DNA from 3 places in the Saccharophagus degradans 2-40 genome. Region 1 is predicted to be linked to each of the others. Evidence: predicted binding sites of a transcription regulator. Region 1 holds the regulator's gene; each other region holds the start of a gene.
The links. Region 1 encodes sigma-54, which starts transcription at its own class of promoters, with help from an activator protein. Its sites were predicted from a motif close to TGGCACANNNNTTGCNNT; they were not measured.
Positions count from the first base shown of each region.

Region 2: the regulator sigma-54 is predicted to act here: its motif matches at 1,710-1,727, upstream of SDE_RS21745 (DUF1328 domain-containing protein).
Region 3: the regulator sigma-54 is predicted to act here: its motif matches at 1,778-1,795, upstream of SDE_RS03555 (PEP-CTERM sorting domain-containing protein).

Region 1 covers NC_007912.1:4,053,226-4,056,215, reverse strand. Annotated here, with positions in the region: gene ptsN (PTS IIA-like nitrogen regulatory protein PtsN) at 1-352, opposite strand, end outside; gene SDE_RS16645 (RNA polymerase factor sigma-54) at 521-2,044, opposite strand; gene lptB (LPS export ABC transporter ATP-binding protein) at 2,258-2,983, opposite strand.
Region 2 covers NC_007912.1:333,549-336,538, forward strand. Annotated here, with positions in the region: gene SDE_RS21045 (mechanosensitive ion channel family protein) at 1-232, opposite strand, end outside; gene SDE_RS01405 (hypothetical protein) at 308-586, opposite strand; gene SDE_RS01410 (hypothetical protein) at 561-1,067, opposite strand; gene SDE_RS01415 (hypothetical protein) at 1,118-1,369, opposite strand; gene SDE_RS21745 (DUF1328 domain-containing protein) at 1,460-1,624, opposite strand; gene SDE_RS01425 (ferritin-like domain-containing protein) at 2,180-2,707, shown strand.
Region 3 covers NC_007912.1:845,883-848,872, forward strand. Annotated here, with positions in the region: gene SDE_RS03545 (diguanylate cyclase response regulator) at 1-265, shown strand, start outside; gene SDE_RS03550 (Dps family protein) at 301-768, opposite strand; gene SDE_RS03555 (PEP-CTERM sorting domain-containing protein) at 985-1,707, opposite strand; gene SDE_RS21120 (two-component regulator propeller domain-containing protein) at 2,143-2,990, shown strand, end outside.

The DNA.
Region 1 (2,990 bases):
CCAAGGTGGCTAAGTGTTCGCTGTTGGCGTCTTCTGGTACTACCATTGCGAATATTACATCTACCGGTTTGTTGTCGATCGAATCAAAGTCGACGGGTTCTTCAAGGGTGATGCAAGCGCAAAAAGTTTCGCCGCCAGTTGCAAAGCGGCAGTGGGGGATAGCTATACCATCGCCTATGCCGGTAGAGCCTAAGCGCTCTCGCCCAATGAGGCTTTGGAACAGGCTGTCTTCGCTCAAGTCTTCTACAGAGTGAGAGAAAATTTGTGCAAGCTGTTCGAGCACACGTTTTTTGCTGCCACCAACTATTTTCGAGCGGGTGCAATCTAAGGTTAGGATAGTTTCAACTAGCATACTTCTGTCTAGAATCGTTGGGGCAAGTAGGTCACTCAGTGCTTGCGCACCGGGCCTGGCCAGGCTTTTGTTTGCAGATTTAAGGCGACTAGGTCGCTCGGCGCGAATTGTAACAGCATTCCCCCTGCCACGTGCAGTGTAAAGGGCGGAGGAATGCTAAAAAAACACTTAAACCAAGCGTTTTCTTTCGTTTGATGGTGGGATATTAAGGGACTCGCGATATTTGGCTATGGTGCGGCGCGCTACCTTAATACCTTGCTCGGCTAAGATGTCGGTTATTTTGGAGTCGCTAAGCGGTTTGCGTGCATTTTCTGCGGCTACCAGCTTTTTGATTATTGCGCGAATGGCAGTGGAAGAGCACTCACCGCCGGAATCCGTTGCAACATGGCTAGAAAAAAAGTACTTCAACTCAAAAATACCTTGCGGAGTGTGCATGTATTTTTGCGTGGTAACACGTGAAATGGTTGATTCGTGCATCTCGACGGTTTCTGCTACATCGTGCAGTACCATTGGGCGCATGGCTTCAGGGCCCTGGTCTAAGAAGCCCTGCTGTTTTTCGACTATACAGGTGGCAACCTTTAAAAGTGTTTCGTTGCGGCTCTGCAGGCTTTTTAGAAACCAGCGCGCCTCTTGCAGGTTATCGCGTAAAAAGGTGTTGTCGGCGCTGGTATCGGCGCGTTTTACCAAGGATGCATAACCCGAGTTAATACGCAGCTTAGGGGCGATTTCAGGGTTGAGTCGCACAGTCCAGCGGTCGTTTTCTTTAGATACAAAAACGTCGGGAATCACATATTCGGTCGAGTCGCTGCCGATGGATTCGCCTGGCCGCGGGTTGAGCCCTTGAATAACGGCAATGGCTGCCTGTAAGTCTTGCTCTTTTACTTTCAGCTTACGCATAAGCTGTTTGAAATCGCGCGCGGCCAGTACATCTAAGTACTGATCAACAATATTCTTGGCTAGTTTTAGCTCGGGGCTGGTTTGATCCAGTTCAAACTGGTTAAGTTGAATAAGCAGACATTCGCGCACGTTTTGACTGGCAACACCGGGTGGGTCAAATTGTTGTACACGGTGCAGTACGGCGAGTACTTCGTCGAGCTCTAGCTCTTCGTCGTGGGCTGCAAGCCCCGAAAATATTTCTTCAGCTGTTTGGCAAAGCATGCCGCTGGGTTCAACGGCATCAATAATGGCCTCTGCGATCTCTTTATCGCGGTCAGACATTGGCGTGAGGTTGAGCTGCCAGCTGAGGTGATCCTGCAGGGATTCGGAATTGCCGCGGCGAGATTCGTAATCGGGGTCGTCTTCATCGTTGCGGGCTAAGCCGGTAGCAGGGCCTGAGGTTTGGTAGATGTCATCCCAGTTGGTGTCTACGGCCAAGTCTTTTGGAATGTCGTCATTCCATTCCAGCTCACCGCTGTTGTCGGTGGTTTCGTAGCTGTCTTCTACTTTTTCCGCTGCGGGTTTTTCTTCTGTCGTGCTCGCAGTTTTCGCTTCAGCGTTATCGTCGCTGCTGGCCTCTACGTCGCCGCCATCAAAGTCATCTTCAGAGGCTTCCAGCATAGGGTTGCTGTCTAGCGCTTCTTGAATTTCGTGTTGCAGGTCAAGGGTCGACAATTGTAGAAGGCGAATGGCCTGCTGCAATTGCGGGGTCATGGTAAGTTGTTGACCAAGCTTTAGCTGTAGGGATTGCTTCATATAATCTGGCCGAACACGGCGGTTAATCGGGCTGGGTGAAAATTAACGTTAACCTAAGTTTAGCCGTCAGCAGGACTACAAGCAATGATTTTCCCTGATTTTATAAGCAAGGTTTATGCCGTTAGGTGATAAGCGAGGGGATTTGTTGCACGAGAGCGAGACGCCCGAGATACGAGCGTTGATTCTAAGAGTGTAGCTCATTGCGGTAAAGAGCTAGAGGGTAAAATGTTGCCCCAAATAAACTTCGCGTACTTTTTTGTTATTAAGTACGGTGGCCGCATCGCCTTCGGCAATAATGTGGCCTTCCGATACTATATAGGCTTTTTCACATATATCCAGCGTTTCGCGCACATTGTGGTCGGTAATAAGTACGCCAATACCGCGTGCTTTAAGGTGGCGGATAATATCTTTGATGTCGCTCACCGATATGGGGTCTACCCCTGCAAAGGGTTCGTCTAGCAGAATAAATGCTGGGTCTGTGGCCAGTGCGCGCGCTATTTCTACACGACGGCGTTCGCCGCCAGAAAGCGCCATGCCCAAGCTGTTTTTAATATGGTTGATATGAAATTCACCTAGCAGGCGCTCGAGCTGTTCGAGGCGCTGTTTGCGATTAAGGTCGCTGCGTGTCTCTAAAATGGCGAGAATATTTTCGCTTACAGTTAGCTTGCGAAACACAGAGGCTTCCTGCGGCAGGTAGCCTAGTCCAGCGCGTGCACGACCATGCATCGGCAGGCGGCTCACATCTTTGCCGTTAATATGTACGCTGCCTTTATCGGCTTGCACAATGCCTGCAATCATGTAGAAACAGGTGGTTTTACCTGCGCCGTTTGGGCCTAGCAGCCCCACAACTTGGCCGTCCTCCACGCTCATGGATACATCTATAACGACTTTGCGGCCTTTGTAGCTTTTGGCTAAGTGGAGTGCTTCTAACTTTGGCATAGTTGCT
Region 2 (2,990 bases), 1.3 Mb from region 1:
AATCGCTTAAATTAATGTTTCCGCTTTCTTCTTCAGCGGTAGTGTTGGAATCTGCGCTTTGTTTGCCGTTTGGCTCTGCGTCATTTTGCGAAATTTGCTCTGCAATAGCTTGGCTGGGTTGCGCGTAACTATTGGCAACAAGAAAGCCATTGTGTAATAGTGAGAATGCAACTACCAGCACAATGGCTAAAAAATAAATGTGTTTAAACGGCTTAATCGATTTGGTGAACATAACGCTGCTACCCCAATGTCACATACTTAAAAATAGTATTTATAAAGAATTCTGCTTGGTACTATTAAGTGCAAATTAGGCTAGCGCATATGCGAATCTAGCAGCTGTTAACGCCATGCTGCGTCTTCTTCGCGCTATTTCTTTTTTTTCTGTATCGCTTATAAGCCTATCTCGTCGTGGGTTTAGTAATCTTTCGGTTACAAAACCCAGTCCACCTGCAACCGCCATGGCACTATATATTTGCTTGCGTGAAGCGGGCTGGGTTTTAACGAGTTGTTCAATAGCGCAGCGCTGCTGGGTCATCTCCAGCGCGCGCTGCTCTATATTTCTACTGCATTTGTTGCGCAATGGCATTTCTTGCCTCCCTAAGTTGAGTTGCTGTATGGGTAAAACCTATACGTTCCTTCAGGTTTTTTCGCATCATTACAATAATGCCTATACCTACCGCTTGGAGTAGCGTGAACGTTGCTAAGCCTATAAACCAAGCATCTGTGGTGGTTACTACTGGAATGGTAGCTGCGGCATAAGAAAATGCGACAGAAGCACCCAAGTAAGTAAGCAAAATCATAGGCAGTAACAGTAGCTTTAAAAACAGCGATTGGTTGAACGCTTGAATAGACTGCCCGAGTTCTGCTAAAGCGAGTGAGCCTAGGTTTTTTACCCAACCGCGACTCAACTCATAAAGCGCTAAATAATGGGTAAGTGCGTCTATTTGCTTTTGCTTTTGCTGTTGCTCGGCGGTGTATTGAGCACTGTTTGTGTCGGCGCGGCCGGCCTCTGGCGCGTTGCCAGAGGCCGATGCGGTTAACGTGTCTTCTTTTATTGTGCTTTGCATAAAATTACTCCTTTAAATATTGGTAGCAATTAGCGTGGTATACCCAAATACTATTTAAGTATTTTCGATACCAACCAGCCAGCAGCAAAAGCGCAGCCTACCGATGTAAGTGGGCGTTCTTGAATAAAGTTACCCGCTTTTTTTGCAACTTCGGTAGCTTGGCCTTTATTGGCTTCGTACTGGATTTGCGCTTTTTCTTTAACGCCATCCATTAGGTCGCTTGCAGCTTCGCTAGCTAATGAATAAGCCTGTTTTAACTTTTCTGAACTATTTGTAGAGTTTGCTTGATTTGCAGTAGCCATGGTGACTCTCCTTTCTTGGTTAAATATGTTGGATAAATTCCAACGCGTTAAAAAATTTATTAAGTAAGCTTTCGTTTAGTTATCGCCTAATCACACCCTGGGGCGTCGGCCAATTACGAGTGATACAACAAAGGCGATTAAAAATACAAAAAATAGAATCTTAGCGATGCCTGTTGCTACACCAGCAATGCCTACAAAACCAAATAGGCCGGCAACAAGCGCGATAAGTAAAAAAACAATCGAGTAATAAAGCATGACCGTGATCCTCTTGTAATTTGGAAGATAAAAGTAAATTAAGCTTTAAGCGTTAAATTACTTTTTTGTTTGGTTCGCTGAGAGTGTTGCTATAAGCGTGCCAACTGTTAAAACAGCGGCTGTTAGGGCGTTGCAGCGGTGTTAGAGCAAATATGCGTGTGATTTTTGTAAAAGCTACACGGCTATTGTGTAAATACCACAAGTAATTGGGCGGCGTACTCTATAAGGCCTGGTATTAGCCGGCATAACCTTAAGTACTGGCTGCCGCGAGTATCTCGTCTATTTATAGCTACAGATGGCAACTAGATGGCTACAAGCCCCGTAGGCTGTGACGTTAGTGAGGCACAGGCGAGCCAGTAGAGGGGGTGATATGGCTAATACCACCCTTATTTGGCACGCTTTTCGCTATAACCCTTATGTGAGTAAAGTGTATGCCCAAGAAGTTAAATACACCCAATATTAAAAAGTGCGGTTATTACTAAACCTCATCTAGTTAGCATTAGCGGTGGGCTTGGGTAGCAAACAAACAATTAACATACTTGTAAAAGGTGAACTATGAACAGCCAAGCGAAGCCTTCACTTAAAACAAATTTGGAGGCAGTAAGATTCAACAAAGAAGTGGAAATACCTAAAGACAAAGATTACCTAACGCATTTAAATGACTTGGTTCGCGCACTAAACAGTAGTATTCATTTTTATCGCGCAGCTAATCAAGATGTGCCCAATGTACTATTGGCAGGTGTGTTTAACGAAATAGCCGAGTCGCACCGCATGTGTGTAGAGGCCCTGCAGCCGTTTATTACCTATACGGTAGGCGAACCAGAAGAAGGTAATTCGTTTGCGGTGGAACTAAGAAAAGTATATGCAAGCGTACTGGCATGTATTAAATCCGATACCGAGCTTACCTACCTGAGTAACCTCGAAGAGGTAGAAGATAAGCTGCTAGAACTATGCGATAGAGCGCTTGAAGAAAATATACCGGTTACCTGTAGGGTAATCGTTAATGAAGTACGTGCTTCTATTCAAGTTAGCCACGATAGAATGCTAGGTATATTGCGCGCGCGTGAGCGGTTGGCGTCTTAGTGTTTGACCAAGCGCGTAGTGCTTTCAGCCAATTTGCTATTTAAAGTAGCCATTGGTAAAAAATAGTCCTATAATGCGCGCAAATTTCAAACAACAGATTGTATCTATAATGTTAAAGCTAGTTAATTACAACAATATGCACGCGTGCGAGTTCCTAGGCGAAAGCCAGGCGCCGCGTTGCGTATACTCGTTGCTTACTAGATAACATTATTATTGCGTTCTGGTAGGCCTAGCCTTCCTAAACTGCATAAGCGAAACCCGGAAGGCGAGAGCCAACCGGGTT
Region 3 (2,990 bases), 1.9 Mb from region 1:
ATTCGTTGTGTTACTTACTCGTTTAGAGTCAGTTGACGATGCTTTAGATATTGTTGCTAAAAAGCATCAAGAGCTAATTGCAGCTCTTGATGAATATGTGATTAGTCAGGTGGGTGACAAAGTGGATTTGGGATTAAGTATTGGTGTGGCTGTTTACCCCAGTGATGGCACGAGTGTAGATCAATTACTTATTGCTGCAGACAAAGCATTATATAAAAGTAAGCGAGCAGGCAAAAATACCTTTTATCTTACTGGTAAGGCGTAAAGCGTACCTATTAACAAGGTACGCTTTATTGATTATTACCCTTTTAGAGAGCGCAGCATCCAGGCATTTTTTTCATGCACTTCGATGCGTTGTGTAAATAAATCTGCAGAAGATTGATCATCTGCTGCTTCCGCTATTTTCATGCCCTCGCGCGCAATACGCACCAGTGTTTCTTGACCTTCTAGCAATTGTTGCACCATATCTTCGGCACTTGGTACTCCTTCCTCTTCCTTTAAAGAGGTGAGGGCCATAAATTGCTTGTACGACCCCGGTGCAGGGAAGCCAAGTGTACGTATGCGCTCAGCAATGGTGTCTAGCGCTGTCCAAGCTTCTGTGTACTGATCCATAAACATGTTGTGTAATGTTTGAAACATAGGGCCGGTTACGTTCCAGTGGAAGTTATGGGTTTTTAAGTACAGTACGTAGCTGTCGGCTAGCAGGTGAGATAGCGCCTGTACAATGTCCTTTCTGTTTGACTCGCTTATACCAATATTAATTGTCATATATCCTCCGATTGCACTTAAATGAAAAATCTAGTGAGTGGTTTCTACTCATAGGGCTAAGTTTAGCTAGGGGTATGGCAATAGGCTAATTGAGATAAGCTGTACCTCCCATAAAAATATGCAATGGTACAAATAAGCTAGCAGTGTGCAGGTGTCGAAAGCGTAGGCAAAAAAAGGGGCCGAAGCCCCTTTTTTATAATATGTTTTAAACTGTTACTAAGCGCGTGTTTTTCTACGCGATATAACAAGACCAGCTGCGCCAATCATGAACAGTGCCAAAGTGCCTGGCTCTGGTACGCTAGCGAATACAACGTGACGGAACAGGTAGTCGGATTCGTCGATATTTGGAATCATAGCAGCGGTTAAATCGAGGTTAGCAGTTGCTAAGTTGCCAAATGGGTTAAGAATAGTGAAGCAGCCGGAACCACCTTGTGCAGTAGCACCTGGAGAGCAAGATGTTACTTCGCCAACCAAGCTGCCATCTAAATACCATTTGGCAGAATCTTCTTTGGTTGGGTCTAGCTCTAAGCGACCAACGTGACCATCAATAAAAATTTCAGCAATTTCATGTTCGTTGCTGTACTCAGGGCCGTTAAACAACAAGCTGAGGCTAAGTTCTCCAATAACAACATTGTTAGCGAAATCGAAAGCCATGGTTTCTGAATCGCCTTGGCCATTGCTGTTGTAGTAGAAGTCGATTTCGTTATTGCCGTGGCCGCGAATACCCATGCCTGCAACGCCAGCCTGAGTGCGACCGCCGAAGTAAGCTACTTCTGTTTGAGCGGTGTTGTTCCAAGCGGAAACCGTGGTCCCATTAACAGTGTTCGAATGGCTGCCGGCCACTAGATCTGTGTAACTAATAGTGTCTGCATGCACAACGCCGCCGATTAGCAAGCTTGCAGCGGCAATCCAATTGCGTGAATTTGAGAAAAGCGACATGGTGGAGCTCCTTTGGGGTATTTATTATCTTCTCGCCGTTGAATAGTGGCTTAAGATATTGCTGTAATGTATAGCATTATTCGTGCCAATGTGTGAATTTGTTTTTATCTTCCATTAAATCAAAGGGTTGCGAGTTTGCGGTGATGGAGGGGGTCATATTTGTGTAAAAAAAATCGTCGCCATATACCCTTTGTTCTCCAGTGCGTGTTTTTGTGCCACTTTGAGTTGACTAAAGAAAGCCTAAGCTTGAGTGAGGCAGGGATGATTGGTTGCTTTTAGTTGACTATAAATAGTGTTTAATAGCGCTTCTAGCTGTGCGCTTAGGCGCTTTGTAACTAAATTAGCTAGCTGAATAATAAAAACAAAAAACGAAATAATATTGAGTTCGGCAGAAGATCGAAACCTAAGGTGTTGTTCCGTCCGTCAGGAGAAATCATGTTGTTCGAGTGTAAAAAAAATCGTAAAAAGCTCGAGGTGCGAAGTGTATTAAAAACTTGGCTTATTGCAATCTGGTGGTGGTTGGCAGGTATGTATCTGCAAGCTGCTGTTGCCGCGCCGCCTGCGAGCCTGTCGTTTAATCATATTCTTGCAAGTGAAGTGGAGAGCGTTGGCTATGTGGTGTCGATCGCGCAAGATAATGACGGTTTTATGTGGTTTGGCGGCGCCAATGGCTTGGCGCGTTTTGATGGGTATGAACTCACTATCTACCGAGCCGGCGAAGGGCAATCCACACTTAGCCACAGCTACATCAACCGTATTCTTATGGCATCTGATGGCCGTATGTGGCTCGCTACACGCAACGGTGTAAACCTTTTTAACCCCGCCTTAGATAGTTTTACCGCTTACCGCTACGACGATCAAAATAGCCTTACTCTTAGCGCAAACGATGTAAACGATATATTAGAAGATTCTGAAAAAAGAATGTGGCTAGCTACGCGCGGAGGCTTTTTTTCGTTTAACCCTGATACCGGTGCGTTTACCCATGTGCCTTTTAAACAGGTATTGGAGCTAGACGCAAAAGCGCAAGCTACCGACGAACTTGTTTGGAAGTGCGTACAGGATAAAAACGGCATTATTTGGTTGGGCACCCATGCCTACGGTGTGGTGCAGTTTGATCCCGCCAGCAACACATTTAAACATTACGCGCATAATAGTGGCGACGACAACAGTATTAGTAATAACGATGTGCGCGAGCTATTTGTCGATTCCAAAAATAATGTGTGGGTTGGCACTTACGGTAGTGGCTTGCATGTTTATGATCGCGAGCGCGATCAATTTAACCG